DNA from 4 places in the Streptomyces sp. NPDC038707 genome. Region 1 is predicted to be linked to each of the others. Evidence: riboswitches for the same ligand, from Rfam matches in the RefSeq annotation. Region 1 holds a riboswitch; each other region holds the start of a gene.

What was found. A riboswitch is a leader RNA that binds a small molecule or an ion and turns the genes downstream of it on or off. The one in region 1 is predicted to bind cyclic di-AMP.
Positions count from the first base shown of each region.
Region 2: it holds a riboswitch for cyclic di-AMP, as region 1 does, so the genes downstream of both, AB0E62_RS22470 (M23 family metallopeptidase) here and AB0E62_RS02655 (M23 family metallopeptidase) in region 1, are expected to answer to the same signal.
Region 3: it holds a riboswitch for cyclic di-AMP, as region 1 does, so the genes downstream of both, AB0E62_RS08465 (transglycosylase family protein) here and AB0E62_RS02655 (M23 family metallopeptidase) in region 1, are expected to answer to the same signal.
Region 4: it holds a riboswitch for cyclic di-AMP, as region 1 does, so the genes downstream of both, AB0E62_RS24450 (transglycosylase SLT domain-containing protein) here and AB0E62_RS02655 (M23 family metallopeptidase) in region 1, are expected to answer to the same signal.

Region 1 is NZ_JBEZUP010000002.1:19,984-24,148, reverse strand. It holds gene AB0E62_RS02665 (dihydrofolate reductase family protein) at 1-475, shown strand, start outside; tRNA gene AB0E62_RS02660 (tRNA-Met) at 576-649, opposite strand; cyclic di-AMP (ydaO/yuaA leader) riboswitch at 971-1,141, shown strand; gene AB0E62_RS02655 (M23 family metallopeptidase) at 1,149-2,216, shown strand; gene AB0E62_RS02650 (aldo/keto reductase) at 2,358-3,302, shown strand; gene AB0E62_RS02645 (PrsW family intramembrane metalloprotease) at 3,357-4,165, opposite strand, start outside.
Region 2 is NZ_JBEZUP010000016.1:61,820-65,984, reverse strand. It holds gene AB0E62_RS22480 (pitrilysin family protein) at 1-945, shown strand, start outside; gene AB0E62_RS22475 (pitrilysin family protein) at 942-2,330, shown strand; cyclic di-AMP (ydaO/yuaA leader) riboswitch at 2,557-2,709, shown strand; gene AB0E62_RS22470 (M23 family metallopeptidase) at 2,722-3,468, shown strand; gene AB0E62_RS22465 (GntR family transcriptional regulator) at 3,665-4,165, shown strand, end outside.
Region 3 is NZ_JBEZUP010000004.1:337,271-341,435, reverse strand. It holds gene eno (phosphopyruvate hydratase) at 1-322, opposite strand, end outside; gene AB0E62_RS08465 (transglycosylase family protein) at 1,324-2,085, opposite strand; cyclic di-AMP (ydaO/yuaA leader) riboswitch at 2,091-2,311, opposite strand; gene AB0E62_RS08460 (transglycosylase family protein) at 2,450-3,610, opposite strand; gene AB0E62_RS08455 (cytochrome P450) at 3,779-4,165, opposite strand, start outside.
Region 4 is NZ_JBEZUP010000019.1:8,245-12,409, forward strand. It holds gene AB0E62_RS24440 (DUF2092 domain-containing protein) at 1-7, opposite strand, end outside; gene AB0E62_RS24445 (polyprenyl synthetase family protein) at 322-1,332, opposite strand; cyclic di-AMP (ydaO/yuaA leader) riboswitch at 1,861-2,037, shown strand; gene AB0E62_RS24450 (transglycosylase SLT domain-containing protein) at 2,040-2,528, shown strand; gene AB0E62_RS24455 (HAD family hydrolase) at 2,595-3,407, opposite strand; gene fahA (fumarylacetoacetase) at 3,670-4,165, shown strand, end outside.

The sequences.
Region 1 (4,165 bases):
GGCTCCCGGGACCGGTACGGCCGCCACCGCCGCCGACCGCCACTGGCTGCGCACCGCCTGTGAACTGGCGGCCCTGTGCCCGCCCTCGCGGACGGCGTTCAGCGTGGGTGCGGTCGTGGTCGCCGCCGACGGCACGGAGCTGGCCCGGGGGTACTCGCGCGAGGGCGGCGACCCGGTGGTGCACGCGGAGGAGGCGGCGCTCGCGAAGACCGGCCCGGACGACCCGCGGCTGCCCGGCGCCACGGTGTACTCCAGCCTGGAGCCGTGCGCCCGCCGCGCCTCCCGGCCGGCGCCCTGTGCGGAGCTGATCCTGCGGGCGGGGGTGCGCCGGGTGGTCACCGCCTGGCGGGAGCCCGACACCTTCGTGGCGGCGGCGGACGGCACGGGGGTGCTGACGGCGGCGGGCGCCCGGGTCGTCGTCCTGCCGGAGCTGGAGGACCTCGCGAAGGCGCCGAACGGGCATCTGCCGGGCTGAGCCGGACCGGGCGCCCGGGGCACCGGGGCACCGGGGGCACCGGGGGCGCACATACACCCAGGGCCCGGAATCCTTGGGATTCCGGGCCCTGGGCCTTCAGTAGCGGGGACAGGATTTGAACCTGCGACCTCTGGGTTATGAGCCCAGCGAGCTACCGAGCTGCTCCACCCCGCGTCGTTGTGACTCCAGTGTACGTCATCCGCGGGATGGTTCGCACACCGGTTTCGGCGGGCCCCCGGCCGGGCGGGCACAAGAGTCACGCAAGGTGATCGGGTGAGCGCAGTCCGCATAACATCTGAGTCACCATCAAAATCGCGAGTGACTGCTGACCGTTTCTGAGTGTCGATCACTTTGCCCGACTTGACGGGATAGTTGCTGATAACTCCACCGGTAAAAACGTTAATGATCAAGGGGACCGGCTTGGAAAGTGACTGTCAGGTCTATTAACGTTCGATAACGCAGCGCGGTCGTCCCAGCCGTCACAAGAGGCGGCTCCGTGCGCACGCGCCGAATCCCGCGAGGGAACCGGGGAACCACCACTTTGGGGTGAATCACGCGGATACCCGCCGTGTACTCACGCGAGTCCACGACCGGTATACGCGCGTAGGAGACCTTCCTGCTCCGAACCCGTCAGCTAACCCGGTAGGCGGAGGAAGGAAAGGAGCGCGCCCGCGTGGCGTCCAACCGGCCTGGCCCCGAAGCCCCGTCCATACCGGCACAGCCCGAGAGCGAGCCCGAGGTCTTCGGCTTCGGTGCCTACCGTGCCGACGAGGGCCCGTGGGAGGAGTGGAACCCCACCGAGGACTCCGTCGCCCCGGTCCGCGGCCGGCACCGGGTCGCCAAGCAGCGCGGCGGCTTCGCCCGCAGCTCCACCGTCCTCGGCGTCGGTGTCATGGCCGCGGTCGGCGCGGGCGGCATGGCCAGCGCCGACGACGGCAAGGCGCCCGTCTCCCTCTCCATGCCGGACCTGCCCTCGGTCGGCTCCCTCCTCCACGACGGTTCCGACGACGACCGGCCCGCCGAGGCCGCCGCGGCCACCACGCTCGCCACCGTCGCCGTGACCTCCGACACCGGCCAGGACAGCGCCGACGCGGGCGAGGTGCTGCGCAACCGGATCATGGCGCAGGCCGAGCAGCAGCAGGGCCAGGCCGACAGCAAGGCCGCCGCCGCCGCGCTCGCCGCCGCCGAGAAGCAGACCGCCGCGGCCGCCGCCCAGGCCGAGCAGCAGGCCGCCGCCCAGGCCGCCGCCGCCAAGGAGAAGGCGGAGGCCCAGGCGGAGAAGGCGGAAGCCGAGGCGAAGAAGGCGGCGGAGGAGAAGCGGCTGGCCGCGCTGGCCCGGCAGTACGCGCTGCCCACCTCCTCGTACACGATCACCTCGACGTTCGGGCAGGCCGGCTCGATGTGGTCCTCCGGCCACCACACCGGCCTCGACTTCGCCGCCCCCACCGGCACCCTGATCAAGGCCGTGCACAGCGGCACGATCACCGAGGCGGGCTGGGCCGGCGCGTACGGCTACCGCACCGTCCTGACCCTGGACGACGGCACCGAGCTGTGGTTCTGCCACCAGTCCTCGGTCAATGTCACGGCCGGTCAGAAGGTCGCCACCGGTGAGGTCATCGGCCGTGTCGGCGCCACCGGCAACGTCACCGGCCCGCACCTGCACTTCGAGGTCCACCCCGGCGGCTCCCCCACCGGCATCGACCCGATGGCATGGCTGCGCGACAAGGGCCTCACCCCCTGACGACCAGGGGCCTCACCCCTCACGACGAGGGGCCTCACCCCTCACGACGAGGGCCCTCACCCTGACGGCTCATCCCAGGAAAGCGGGAATCCGGCGCCGGCGGCGGGATGCGATCAGCCTCCGCCGGTGTTGGCATGACGTATGACGTCACTTCGTAAGCTCGGCTCCTCCGACCTGGAAGTCTTCCCGCTCTCCCTGGGCGGCAACGTCTTCGGCTGGACCGCCGACGAGCAGACCTCCTTCGCCGTCCTCGACGCCTACACCGCGGCCGGCGGCAACTTCGTCGACACCGCAGACGTGTACTCGGCCTGGGTCGACGGCAACAAGGGCGGCGAGTCCGAGACCATCCTCGGCAAGTGGCTGAAGGCCCGCGGCAACCGCTCCGACGTGGTCGTCGCGACCAAGGTCAGCCAGCACCCCGAGTTCCAGGGCCTGTCCGCCGCCAACATCAAGGCCGCCGCCGACGCCTCGCTGCGCCGCCTGGGCACCGACTACATCGACCTCTACTACACCCACTTCGACCAGCCCGAGGTGCCGGTCGAGGAGATCATCGGCGCGCTGGACGAGCTGGTGAAGGCCGGCAAGGTCCGGCACATCGCCGCCTCCAACATCAGCGCCGAGCGCCTGCGCGCGTCCCTGGAGTTCTCCGACCGCGAGGGCCTCGCCCGCTACGTCGCCGTCCAGCCGCACTACAACCTGGTCTCCCGCGACACCTACGAGGGCCCGCTCCAGGCGGTCGCCGCCGCCGAGGGCCTGTCCGCGGTTCCGTACTTCGCGCTGGCCTCGGGCTTCCTGACCGGCAAGTACCGGCCCGGCGCGACGGTGGACAGCGCCCGCGCCGACCGGGTCCAGGACTACGTGGCCTCCGAGCGCGGGCAGCGGGTGCTGGCCGCCCTGGACGAGGTCGCCGCCGCCCACGAGGCCCCGGTCGCCACGGTCGCCCTGGCCTGGCTGGCCGCCCAGCCGACGGTCACCGCCCCCATCGCCTCCGCCCGCACCCCGGAGCAGCTTCCCGCCCTGCTCGGCGTGGCGGAGCTGAAGCTGACCGACGCGGAGGTCGCGCAGCTGACGGAGGCCTCGGCCTAGTCCGCCGTCACGGCGGCGCGGCCCGGCGGCGCCGTCCGCACGGGTGCCCCGCGGTCAGGTCCGGTACGGGTCGTACGGGGCGTACGTCACCGCCGGGTATCCGTACGGCGCCGCCGGCCGGTACACCGGGGCCGGCGCGGCGGCCCGGCTCGCGTACTCCAGCGCCGGCCGGGCCACGTGCCGCCGCCGCCACAGCTCCTCCAGCAGCTCCCGCTCCCGCACGGTGAAGTCCGCCCCGGCCCTGCCCGCGCGCCCGCGCCACCGCAGGAAGGCGAGCGAGGTGGCGTAGCCCTCGTAGCGGGCCACCTCGCGGGCCGCGGGGCGGCCGTGGTGGTGCCGGGCGTAGTCCCGGGCCATCCGGCGCGCCCGCATCGACCCGAGCGCGAACGGCTCGCCCGGCCCCAGCCACCCGGCCAGCACATACGCCGGGAGCTCCGCCCGCACGGTGCGCAGCTCCCGCTGCCGGGTCCAGACCGCGAGCCAGGTCACCAGCCCGAACGCGGGCACCATGAAGCCGCCGTAGACGGCGAAGAACCCGTACTGACCGAAGGTGGCCGAGCCGTTCCAGAAGGCGTGCATGCCCATCGCGAGCAGCAGTCCGCCCGCCGGCAGCAGGATCCGCCGGACGGGCCGGCGCTCGCCGGACAGCGCGGCGATGCCGAAGCCGATGCCGGTCAGCACGGTGAACAGGGGGTGCGCGAACGGGGACATCACGATGCGCACGAAGAACGTCGCCGCGGTGACGGAGGCGATGCCCCGGTCGCCGGTGAGCTGGTCGGTCCCGAAGGCCGTACCGAGGTAGAGGATGTTCTCGGTGAACGCGAAGCCGGTGGCGGTGGTCCCCGCTATCACCACGCCGTCCA
Region 2 (4,165 bases), on a different contig from region 1:
TACGGCACCGCCTTCGAGAAGCTGACCGCCCTCTCGTACCCGGAGGGCCACCCGTACCACCACACGCCGATCGGCTCGATGGCGGACCTGGACGCGGCCACCCTGGAGGACGCCCGCCAGTTCTTCCGCACCTACTACGCGCCGAACAACGCGGTGCTCTCCGTGGTCGGCGACATCGACCCCGAGCAGACCCTCGCCTGGATCGAGAAGTACTTCGGGTCGATCCCGTCCCACGACGGCAAGCCCGCGCCCCGCGACGGCTCCCTCCCGGACGTCATCGGCGAGCAGAAGCGCGAGGTCCTCGTGGAGGAGGTTCCGGCGCGCGCCCTGATGGCCGCCTACCGGCTCCCGCACGACGGCACGCGCGCGTGCGACGCGGCCGACCTCGCGCTGACCATCCTCGGCGGCGGCGAGTCCTCCCGCCTGTACAACCGCCTGGTGCGCCGCGACCGTACGGCCGTCGCCGCGGGCTTCGGCCTGCTGCGCCTGGCCGGCGCGCCCTCCATGGGCTGGCTGGACGTGAAGACCTCCGGTGACGTCGAGGTGCCGGTCATCGAGACCGCCATCGACGAGGAGCTGGCCCGGTTCGCCGAAGAGGGCCCCACCCCCGAGGAGATGGAGCGCGCCCAGGCCCAGCTGGAGCGCGAGTGGCTGGACCGGCTCGGCACGGTCGCCGGCCGCGCCGACGAACTGTGCCGGTACGCCGTCCTGTTCGGCGACCCGCAGCTCGCCCTGACCGCCGTCCGGCGCGTCCTGGAGGTCACCCCCGGGGAGGTCCGGGAAGTGGCCGCGGCCCGCCTGCGGCCGGACAACCGCGCGGTCCTGGTCTACGAGCCGAAGTCCCCGCAGGCCGCCCCGGACGCCGATGTCCCCGAGGACCCGGAGCAGGAAGCGACCGTAGAGGCGGGCCGCGACGAGACCGAGAACGAGGAGACGGCCAAGTGACCGAGCTCGCCACCATGGAGTTCCACCCCCAGCCGCAGCCCGGCGAGGCCAGGCCCTGGGCGTTTCCGGCCCCCGAGCGCACCGCGCTCGACAACGGCCTGACCGTGCTGCGCTGCCACCGCCCCGGCCAGCAGGTCGTCGCCGTCGAGGTGCTGCTGGACGCGCCGCTGGACGCCGAGCCGGCCGGCCTGGACGGCGTCGCCACGATCATGGCGCGGGCCTTCTCCGAGGGCACCGACCGGCACTCCGCCGAGGAGTTCGCCGCCGAGCTGGAGCGCGCGGGCGCCACCCTGGACGCGCACGCCGACCACCCCGGGCTCCGGCTCAGCCTGGAGGTCCCTGCCTCCCGCCTGGCCAAGGGCCTCGGCCTGCTCGCCGACGCGCTGCGCGCGCCCGCCTTCGCCCCGGGCGAGGTCGAGCGCCTCGTCCGCAACCGCCTGGACGAGATCCCGCACGAGCTGGCCAACCCGTCCCGCCGGGCCGCCAAGGAACTCTCCAAGGAGCTGTTCCCGGCGACCTCGCGCATGTCCCGGCCGCGCCAGGGCACCGAGGAGACCGTCGAGAAGATCGACGCGGCGGCCGTACGCGCCTTCTACGACCGTCACGTGCGGCCCGCCACGGCCACCCTGGTCGTCGTCGGCGACCTGACCGGCACCGACCTGGACGCGCTGCTCGGCGACACCCTGGGCGCCTGGACCGGCACCCCCGGCGAACCGCGCCCGGTGCCCCCGGTGACCGCCGACGACACCGGGCGCGTGGTCATCGTGGACCGGCCCGGTGCCGTACAGACGCAGCTGCTCATCGGCCGGATCGGCCCCGACCGGCACGACCGGGTGTGGCCCGCCCAGGTGCTCGGCACGTACTGCCTCGGCGGCACCCTCACCTCCCGCCTGGACCGCGTGCTGCGCGAGGAGAAGGGCTACACCTACGGCGTGCGCTCCTTCGGGCAGGTCCTCAGGTCCGCGCCGGACGGCACGGGCGCGGCGATGCTGGCCATCAGCGGCTCCGTGGACACGCCGAACACCGGCCCGGCGCTGGACGACCTGTGGAAGGTGCTGCGCACTGTCGCGGCGGAGGGCCTGACCGACGCCGAGCGGGACGTCGCCGTGCAGAACCTCGTCGGCGTGGCGCCGCTGAAGTACGAGACCGCGGCGGCCGTCGCGAGCACGCTGGCCGACCAGGTCGAGCAGCACCTGCCCGACGACTTCCAGGCGACGCTGTACCGGCAGCTGGCGGCCACGGGCACGGTGGAGGCCACCGCGGCCGTGGTGAACGCCTTCCCGGTGGACCGCCTGGTGACCGTCCTCGTCGGCGACGCCGCCCAGATCAAGGCACCGGTCGAGGAGCTCGGCATCGGTGAGGTGACCGTGGTGTCGGCCGAGTAACGGCCCGGCACGTCCGGCGCACGCGCGCGTGGGGCCCTGACGGTCACGAGCCGTCAGGGCCCCACGCTGTTCCACTCGGTCCCTCAGATGCCCGTTTTGGGGCGGAGGTTGCCTGTCTGACCTGTGGGATGCGCTACAAAAACCCGGATCCGTTTGAGGATCGAAAGCGGGCCGCCGTAGCGTCGTCCGGGCTGTTCGTCAGGCAGTGCGCCGCACCCGCGGCACCGGACAGCCATCGCCGAGTCCCCGTACGGCGCGAGCCAGGGGAGCCGGGGACCCACCGTCCCTGGGGTGAATCGGGCGCCCGCGAGGGGGCCCGTAGGAGACCTTCCTGCTCCGAACCCGTCAGCTAACCCGGTAGGCGAGAGGGAAGGAAAGGACCAGCCACTCCATGGCGTTCATGTGCGCCACCGGGAAGCACCGCAAGCCCGGCCGGGTCAAGCGCACCACCGCTCAGGCGGCCGGCGTCGCGGCCCTGACCACCACCGGTGTCATCGGCACCCTCGCCGCCTCTCCGGCGCTCGCCGCCGGCAGCCCCGTGGACCAGACCGGCCTCACCCCGGTCCTCGCCGCCACCGAGGACGTCGCCGCGCAGATCGACGCGCAGGCCACCGCCCAGCAGCAGGCCGCCGACCGCAAGGCGGCCGAGGAGGCCGCGGAGAAGGCGGCCGCCGAGCGGGCCGAGGAGGAACGGGTCCGCGCCGCGCGCGAGGCCGAGCGCCGCAGGCTGAACACCTTCGTCGCCCCCATCGCGCACTCGTACGTCTCCACGGCCTACCAGGCGTCCAGCTCGCTGTGGTCCTCCGGTTCGCACACCGGCATCGACTTCCACGCGGCCGCCGGCACCACCGTGCACGCGGTGGGCTCCGGCACGGTCGTCGCCACCGGCTGGGGCGGCGCCTACGGCAACCAGATCGTGATCCGGATGGCCGACGGCATGTACACGCAGTACGGGCACCTGTCGTCCATCGGCGTCACGGTGGGCCAGAAGGTGGAGCCGGGCCAGCAGATCGGTCTGTCCGGCGCCACGGGCAACGTCACCGGCCCGCACCTCCACTTCGAGGCGCGCACGAGCCCGGACTACGGCTCCGACATCGACCCCGTCGCCTATCTCCGCGGGCACGGCGTGCACATCTGACGCTCCGCGCGTTCCCTGGCGGCCCCGGCTCACCGAGCCGGGGCTTTCGCCGTTTTTCACGGTGTCCGCCGGACCCGTTGTCCAAAAAATATCCATGGATTACCGCCCCCCGTCGGAAATTCCGGTGCATTGGAATAGAGTCGCGGAACAGGCGTCCAGTGTCGGCGTTTCACGGGGATTAAGGCGGAGGTCGGTCATGCGTATTCCGGCGCACTCGGTGTGCACCGCTGTCCGGGACGACATCGTCGCGGGTGTCTACGAGCGCGGCAGCCGGCTCACCGAGGAAGTCCTGGCCCGTCGCTACGGCGTCTCGCGTGTCCCCGTCCGCGAGGCGCTGCGCACCCTGGAGGCCGAGGGGTTCGTGGTGACGCGCCGGCACGCGGGCGCGTGCGTGGCCGAGCCGACCGAGCAGGAGGCCGCCGACGTGCTGGAGATGCGGACGCTGCTGGAGCCGCTGGGCGCCGCGCGGGCCGCCCAGCGGCGCACGGAGGCCCACCTGAAGGTGCTGCGCGGCCTGGTCCGGCTGGGCCAGGAGCGGGCCCGGAAGGGCAACAGCGAGGATCTGCGCTCGCTCGGCGGCTGGTTCCACGAGACGCTCGCCCAGGCCTGCGGCAGCCCCTCGCTGACCTCGATGCTGACCCAGCTGCGGCACAAGATCGCCTGGATGTACGCGGTGGAGGCCCCGGTGAGCCCGGTG
Region 3 (4,165 bases), on a different contig from region 1:
CGCCGAGGGAGCCCTTGTTGTCGGTGGCGTCCAGGTCGAACATGGCCTGGTCGATCAGGCGCTGCTCGGTGGCGTCGTAGCCGACCAGCTCGGGGCCGATCTGCTCGATGACGGCGAGAACAGCCTTCTCGACGCCCTTGCCCTGGTAGCGGTTCGGGTCACCGTCGCGCAGCTCGATGGCCTCGAAGGCGCCGGTCGAGGCGCCGGACGGCACGGCGGCACGACCCGTGCTGCCGTCGTCGAGGCCGACCTCGACCTCGACCGTGGGGTTGCCTCGGGAGTCCAGGATTTCCCGGGCTACGACGACGTCGATGGACGGCACGAGCATCTCCTTCTTGGATGTGACGCTGGAAGTGCGGGGCTGGTGTGCCTTGCGACTAGAGCCTAACCGTCCCGGGCCGCTCGGCCCGCGACCGACCGCCCCGTGGACAGGGCGACCGTACCTTTTGTTTCAGCTCAAAACAAAGGTCCGGATCGCTCCGGGGCCAGGACGCCTCTCCGGGGGCGTTGAGCGGGCGCGCCGGGGCGGGGGCGGGGCGTTGAGCGGGCGCGCCGGGGCGGGGGCGCCGGGCGGGCACCTCGGGACGGGGGCGCCGGGGGCAGGCACCTCGAGGCGGGGCGCCGGGGCGGGGCCGCTGGGCAGACACGCCGGGGCGGGGGCGCCGGGCGGGCACCCCGGGACGGGGCCACCGGGCGGGCACCCCGGGACGGGGGCGCCAGGGCAGGCACCCCGGAACGGGGCCGCCGGGCAGACACACCGGGGCGGTGGCGCCGGGCGGGCACGCCGGAACGGGGCCACCGGGGCACGCACCCCGGAACAGGGCCACCCGGGCAGGCACCCCGGAACGGGGCCGCCGGGGCAGGCACCCCCGGGACGGGGCCGCCGGGGCAGGCACCTCGGGGCGGGGGCGCCGGGGCGGGGGCGCCGGGCGGGCACCCCGGGACGGGGCCGCCGGGCAGACACGCCGGGGCGGGGGCGCCGGGCGGGCACGCCGGGACGGGGCCACCGGGGCACGCACCCCGGGACGGGGCCACCGGGCAGACACACCGGAACGGGGCCGCCGGGGCAGACACCCCGGAACGGGGCCGCCGGACAGACGCGCCGGGACGGGGGCGCCGGGGCAGGCACCCCGGGACGGGGGCGCCGGGGCAGGCACCCCGGGACGGGGGCGCCGGGCGGGGGCTCTGGGGCGTGTGCGGAAAAACCCCGCCCCGGCGCGTACGGGGGAAGACGCGCCGGGGCGGGGGCCCATGGGGACGGGGGTGGCCCGCACGGGGCCTCGGAGGGGCCGCCGGGATGCGCGGACCCTGGGGGCCCGGGGGCTACTTCAGGTGGAGCTGCTGGCCCGGGTAGATGAGGTCGGCGTCCTGGACGATGTCCTTGTTCAGCTCGAACAGCTTCTGCCAGCCGCCCGCGACCTTGTGCCGGGCGGCGATGGTGCTGAGCGTGTCACCCTGGGCGACCTTGTACTCGCCGTCGCCCTTCTTGACCTTCTTGCCGGTCGGGGTGGTGACGGTCTTGCCCGCGCTGCCACCGGTGCTGCCGGTGCTCGTGCTGTTGCCGGTGCCCGTGCTCTTGTTCGTCGAGGCGGCCGGGCGTTCGGCGGAGCGGGAGGCGGCCTGCTGGTCGGCGGAGCGGGTGGAGGTGCCCGAGCCCTGGGTGGACGACGGGGTGGACGGCGCCGGGGCGCTCGGGGCGGAGCCGTTGTAGGCGGCGCCCGACAGGCCCGTGCCGCAGACCGGCCAGGCACCCTTGCCCTGGGCGGCGAGGACCTTCTCGGCGACGGCTATCTGCTGCGACTTGCTCGCCTTGTCGGCGGTGGAGGCGTACTGCGTGCCGCCGTACGCGGCCCAGGTGGAGGCGGAGAACTGCAGACCGCCGTAGTAGCCGTTGCCGGTGTTGATGGACCAGTTGCCACCGGACTCGCACTGGGCGACCGCGTCCCACTGGGAGGCGGTGGCGGCGGAGGCGTTGCCGGCCGCCATCAGCGGAGCGGCGACGGCGGCACCGGTGACACCGGCGAGCGTGATGGCGCGGACGGCCTTGGACGGACGACGGTGCTTGCCCTTGCCGGTAAACAGCATGGATCGATTCCCCTCACCGACGCCTACGAGGTGAGCTGTCGGGTTCGGGCCGGTTGAGTTGCCCGGCCGCGTCATCCGCTTGCGCGTGACGCGGCTTCACCCCCAGCCGGTCCCAGCTCAACTGCTGGGCCCGGCGCCTACCTTGGGTCCCCCGCTCCTGCCTACGGCGCTTGTTCGCGACGACTGTTCCCGGGCAACCACTGGCAGGATTCGGCGTGGTGGATGCCGGGGCTCGCGGTGAACGAGCGGCCTCGACCGTAGACAGGTGATCGCCGGAATTTCAAAGACGATCAGGGCTTCTGAGACTCATCCCACACTTTCGCCAAACCGGACATTAGGGCGTTAAACAGGACGTCAAGTCCCGCTACTTTGCGCCCGTTTCGCCCTGGACATCCAGGGTCTGACCGGCGGTGATGTGATTCGGGTCGGCGCCGATGGCCTTCTTGTTGCCGGTGTACAACGCGTGCCATCCGCCGTCGACGTCAAGGGAGTCGGCGATGGAGGACAGGGAGTCGCCCTGGCGGACGGTGTAGGTGTCCGGTCCGCGGGAGGCGTGCCGGCCGGACGGGGCCCCGTTCTGACCCTTTGTCACCTTTTCGTCCGCGCTGGGTCCCCGGTGCCGGCCGCCGGTGCCGACGGCGCCGGTGTCGACCAGGCTCCAAGAACCGGCCGCCTGCTGCGGGTTGCGCACGGTCCCGGCGTCCGGGGTGGCCGTCGGGGCCCCTCCGGGAGTCTGGGAGCCGCCGGTGTCGGGCGTGGAGGTCCCGGCGGCCTCGGGGGTGCCGGTCCCGGCGGGACCGGGGGTCGCGTCCGCGCCCTCGCCCGCCGCCTCGCCGGCGTCGTCGGCGGCCTGACCCGCTTCCTTGCCGCCCTTGTCGCCCTTGCCTTCCTTGCCGCTCTTGTTGTTCTTGTCGCCCTTGTCGCCCTTGTCGCCCTTGTCATCCTCGGAGGTGGGCGCCTCGGTCGGCTCCGCGGAGGAACCCGGGCCGGTGCCGGAGCCGGTGGAGGGCGTCGCGTCCGGCCGGCCGGACGGGTCGGAGGTCCCCGGAGTCTTGTCCGTGCCGGAGGTGCCGGCCGGTCCGGACGGGTCCTTCGGGGCACCGGTGTCATGGGAGCCGCCGACGCCCGTGTCGACGTCCACGGACCCCGAGTTCTGCGTCAGACCGGACAGCAGGGCGCAGGTGGCCCAGGGGGCGGTGCCCCGGTCGGCGAGGATCTTCTCGGCGACGGCGATCTGCTGCTGACGGCTGGCCTGGTCGGCGCTGGCCGCGTACTGGCCACCGCCGTACGCGTCCCAGTCGTCCTGCGAGATCTGCAGGCCGCCGTAGTACCCGTTTCCGTTGTCCGCGCTCCAGGAGCCGCCGCTCTCGCACTCGGCCACCTTGTCCCACGTGGTGCCGTCGGCCGCGTTGGCACTCGCGGCGCCGAGGAGCGGGATGGCGATGGCGGAGCCGGTCACTCCGGCCGCGACGAGGAGGGCCGGAGCCTGGCGGGGGCGACGGTGTCGACCGTTCCCGGAGAGCATGCAGAAGCCTTTCGAGCGACAGCAGGACCGGCGCGGCGGTCGAAGCCGCTCGCCGCGCTGATGGGTGAACGTATCGGCAGACGATCACTTGTCACAAGTTCATGCCGCACAGATCACGTGAAGATCACAGAGTTGAGAAAGTGTCACCTTCTCCTGGAGGACCTGTGTTCAGGCGGTCGGCGTGAACTCCACCGGCAGGGTGCGCAGGCCGCGCATGATGAGCCCGCCGCGCCAGCGCAGGTCGGCCGGATCGGCGGCCAGCCGCAGGTCGGGCAGGCGGGTGAACAGGGTGGCCAGCGCGGTCTGCCCCTCCAGCCGGGCGAGCGGCGCGCCCAGGCAGTAGTGGATGCCGTGGCCGTAGCCGAGGTGCTGGTTGTCGCGGCGGCCGAGGTCGAGCACGTCCGGGTCGGCGAACCGCTCCGGGTCCCGGTCGGCGGCGGCGAGGACGACGAGCACCGGGTCGCCCGGCGCTATGCGCTGCCCGCCGAGGGCCAGCGGCTCGGTGGCGAACCGCCACGTGGCCAGTTCCACCGGGCCGTCGTAGCGCAGCAGTTC
Region 4 (4,165 bases), on a different contig from region 1:
GTGCCATGTGTGCCTTACCTCCGTCGTCGGCGGCGGCTGCTCTCACGCTGGTCAACCCTGAGCCGCCATTCTCACCCGAATCGGTGAGGAGTGGTGATTTCTGCGGCTTCCATGGGACCAAATCGGCGGCGCGGAAGCGTCACCCCTCGGAGGCAACTGCGTCTACGCCTGCGGTATGACACCCGACGGCCATGTCCTCCTCCGACCCGTAGGGGTCGCAGAGCAGGGCGCAGGGGACGCTGCGTCCATCCGGGGGACGCGGGGGGACGCCGGGGTCCGGCGGGACGGGCGGGAAGCGGCCGGCGCGCGGGCCGGGCCGGGTCAGCCGGCGCGGTGGACCACCGCGTCGCACAGCTCCACCAGCACGGCCTTGGCGTCGCACTCCGGCAGCGGGGCCAGCGCGGCCCGTGCCTCCTGCGCGTACCGCACCGTGTCCCGGCGGGCCTGCTCCAGCGCGGGGTGGGCGCGCAGCGCGGCCAGCGCCCGGGCGTGCCGGTCGTCGTCGCCGAGGTCGGAGTCCAGCAGCTCGCACAGCGCGATGTCCTCGGCCAGGCCGAGCCGGGCGGCCCGTTCGCGCAGCCGGAGCACCGGCAGCGTCGGGATGCCCTCGCGCAGGTCGGTGCCCGGGGTCTTGCCGGACTCGTGGGAGTCGGAGGCGATGTCCAGGACGTCGTCCGCCAGCTGGAAGGCGACCCCGAGCCGTTCGCCGTACTGGGTGAGCACGTCCACGACCCGCTCGCCGGCGCCGGACATCATCGCGCCGAACCGGCAGGCCACCGCCACCAGGGAGCCGGTCTTGCCGGCCAGGACGTCCAGGTAGTGCTCGACCGGGTCACGGCCGTCCGAGGGACCCGCGGTCTCCAGGATCTGCCCGGTGACCAGCCGTTCGAACGCCAGGGCCTGCACCCGCACCGCCTCCGGGCCGAGGTCGGCGAGGATCTGGGAGGCACGGGCGAAGAGGAAGTCACCGGTGAGGACCGCGACGGAGTTGCCCCAGCGGGTGTTCGCGCTGTCCACCCCGCGCCGCACGGCCGCCTCGTCCATGACGTCGTCGTGGTACAGCGTCGCCAGGTGGGTCAGCTCCACGACCACGGCCGACGGCACGACCCCCGGCGCGTACGGGTCGCCGAACTGGGCGGCGAGCATCACGAGCAGTGGCCGGAATCGTTTCCCGCCGGCCCGCACGAGGTGCTGCGCGGCCTCGGTGATGAACGGGACCTCGCTCTTGGTGGCATCGAGCAAGCCTTCCTCGACAGCCGCCAATCCGGCCTGGACATCGGCTTCCAGAGCCTGGTCCCGCACGCTCAGCCCGAACGGCCCGACGACGGTCACGAGGGGTCTCCTGTCTGCTGGTGTCTGCTGGCGATTACACGGTTTGTCGATAGGTCGCTGCCATCACTCAAGTCAGCGTATCCGGTCCTGTTTCGATCACCGATAGCGCCCACCGGTCCAGCCCGGGTGGTATCGGACCATGACCGGCATCGTTTTGATCACACGGTAATAAGGGACATATATTGACTTAAAGGTAATCTGGATACCGTGTCGCGACCTCTCCACACCTTCCTCACTTCACTTCGCCCCCTTCGGCCGCTACACCCCCCATGTCTGGTTTGAAGTATTTTGCTATTTCGTGAATTGGGTCACGTGTCAGGCCGTACCGCGCCACCAACCCCTCCCCCCGCCACCCCTTGCCCCGTCGGCGAGTTGAGGATGCGCCACCGTAAAGGATCAAGCACCCCATACGATGCCGATCAAGGTCAAACAGCGCATTGCATGAATCCGGTACTTGTTCCCGACATGTGCTCTCGCATACGTTCCGGGCCGTCGGGCGGACGCCGAATCCTGCCGCCGCCCGCGTAACCCATTCACGAACCCATTCGTACGGCAGGAGCGGGGGACCCAGGTAAGTCGCCGCGCCGGACGGCATCCGCCGCGCCGGAACGGCTCGGGGTGAAGCCGTGCCTCCTTCCGGGCACGGCCGGGCACCTCCCCGCCCGAACCCGACAGCTCACCTCGCAGGCGCCGGAGAGGATCTTTCGATGTCTGCTGCCGCTCAGCACCGCCGTACCGGGAACACCCGCCTCATCCGCACCCTCGCCGCCGCCTGCACCGGCGCCGCCGCCCTCGCCCTGCCGATCGTCGGCGCGTCCGGCGCCTTCGCCGCCACCACCGCGGCCCCGGCCGTGGGCACCACCCCCGCCGGCTACCCGGACAACCTCGACGGCTGGATCCGCGAGTCGCTCGCGATCATGGCCGAGAAGAAGATCCCGGGCACCTACAACGGCATCTACCGCAACGTCGTCCGCGAGTCCTCCGGCAACCCCGCGGCCATCAACCTCTGGGACTCCAACGCGGCCAAGGGCATCCCGTCCAAGGGCCTGCTCCAGGTCATCGACCCGACCTTCAACGCGTACCACGTCGCCGGGACGTCCTTCGACATCTACGACCCGGTCGCGAACATCACCGCCGCCTGCAACTACGCGGCGGCCCGCTACGGCTCGATCGACAACGTGTTCGGCGCCTACTGACGCACCCGCCGCCCGCCGCGGTCCGTCCGCCCGCCCGGTCGCCCCGCCGCCGGGCCCCCGCCGCGGTCAGGCGGCCGGGAAGAGTCTTTCGAGGACGACGGCGACGCCGTCGTCCTCGTTCGACACCGTCACCTCGTCGGCCACCGCCTTCAGCTCCGGATGCGCGCCGGCCATGGCGACCCCGCGCGCCGCCCAGCGGAACATCGGGATGTCGTTGGGCATGTCACCGAAGGCGAGGGCCCGTTCGGCACCGGTCCCCAGCCGCTCGGCGGCCAGCGCCAGCCCGGTCGCCTTCGTCACCCCGCTCGGCTGGAGCTCCACGGTGCCCGGCCCCGACATGGTGACGTTCGCCAGCGAGCCCACCGCCGCGCGCGCCACGGCCGCCAGCTCGTCGTCGGACAGCTCGGCGTGCCGCAGCAGCACCTTGCTGATCGGCCGGGCCCACAGTTCGGCGCGCCGGGCGACCCGCACCGCGGGCAGCGTCGGGTGCGGCATCCGGTAGCCGGGCTCGATGAGCGTCAGCCCGTCCTCGCCGTCCTGGTCGACCGCCGCGTACACCTGCCCCACCTCCGCCTCGACCTTGCCGAGCGCGGTCTCCGCCAGCTCCCGGTCCAGCCGCACCGACCACAGCAGCCGGCCGGCCCCGGCGTCGTAGACCTGCGCGCCCTGCCCGCACACCGCCAGACCGGTGCAGCCGAGGCGCGTGAGCAGGGGCCGTACCCGCGGCGCCGGGCGGCCGGTGACCACCAGATGCCGGGCCCCGGCCCGCGCCACCCGCGCGAGCGCGGCGCGCGACCGGTCGGAGACGGTGTCGTCGCCGCGCAGCAGCGTTCCGTCCAGGTCAGTGGCGATGAGGGCATATGCCGGGGTGGGTGCCATGCCCAGAGAATACGGACCCCGGGCCCCGCCGACCCCTCCCTCGTGGCCCGCACCCGCCGTACCGCGCGCCCCCAAGTGCCGCCCGGGGACGACTTCCTGACACACGCGCGCCGGACCGCCGTGGGCCCGCGCGAGCACCCTTTCGGGCAAGCACCAAGGCACCGGGACCACTGCCCATGACACGCGTGTCGGCCGTAACGTGTGGCCCGACCACATGGAACGCTTCGCCATGCATGGCACGGATGAGAGTGAGGCAGCACCCATGCCCCCCTTCGACGTCCCCGAGGGCGACCCCTTCGGCCCGCACAACCTCCCCTATGGCGTGTTCTCGCCCACCGGCAGCACGGAGCGGAGGATCGGCGTCCGGCTCGGGAACCACGTCCTCGACGCGGGCGCCGCGGCGGCGGCGGCCGGCTCGCCCCACCAGGCGCTGCTCGCCGCCCCCACCCTCAACCCGCTGCTGGCCGCCGGCCGCGCCACCTGGTCCCGGGTACGGCGCGACGTCACGTCCTGGGTCACCGACCCGGCGCACCGCCCGACGGTCGAGCCCCTGTTCCGTCCCCTGTCCGAGGTGACCCTGCACCTGCCCTTCGAGGTCGCGGACTACGTCGACTTCTACGCCTCGGAACACCACGCCCGCAACGTCGGCCGGATCTTCCGCCCGGACGCCGAGGACAGCCTCACCCCCAACTGGAAGCACCTGCCGATCGGTTACCACGGCCGCGCCGGCACGGTCGTCGTCTCCGGCACGGACGTCG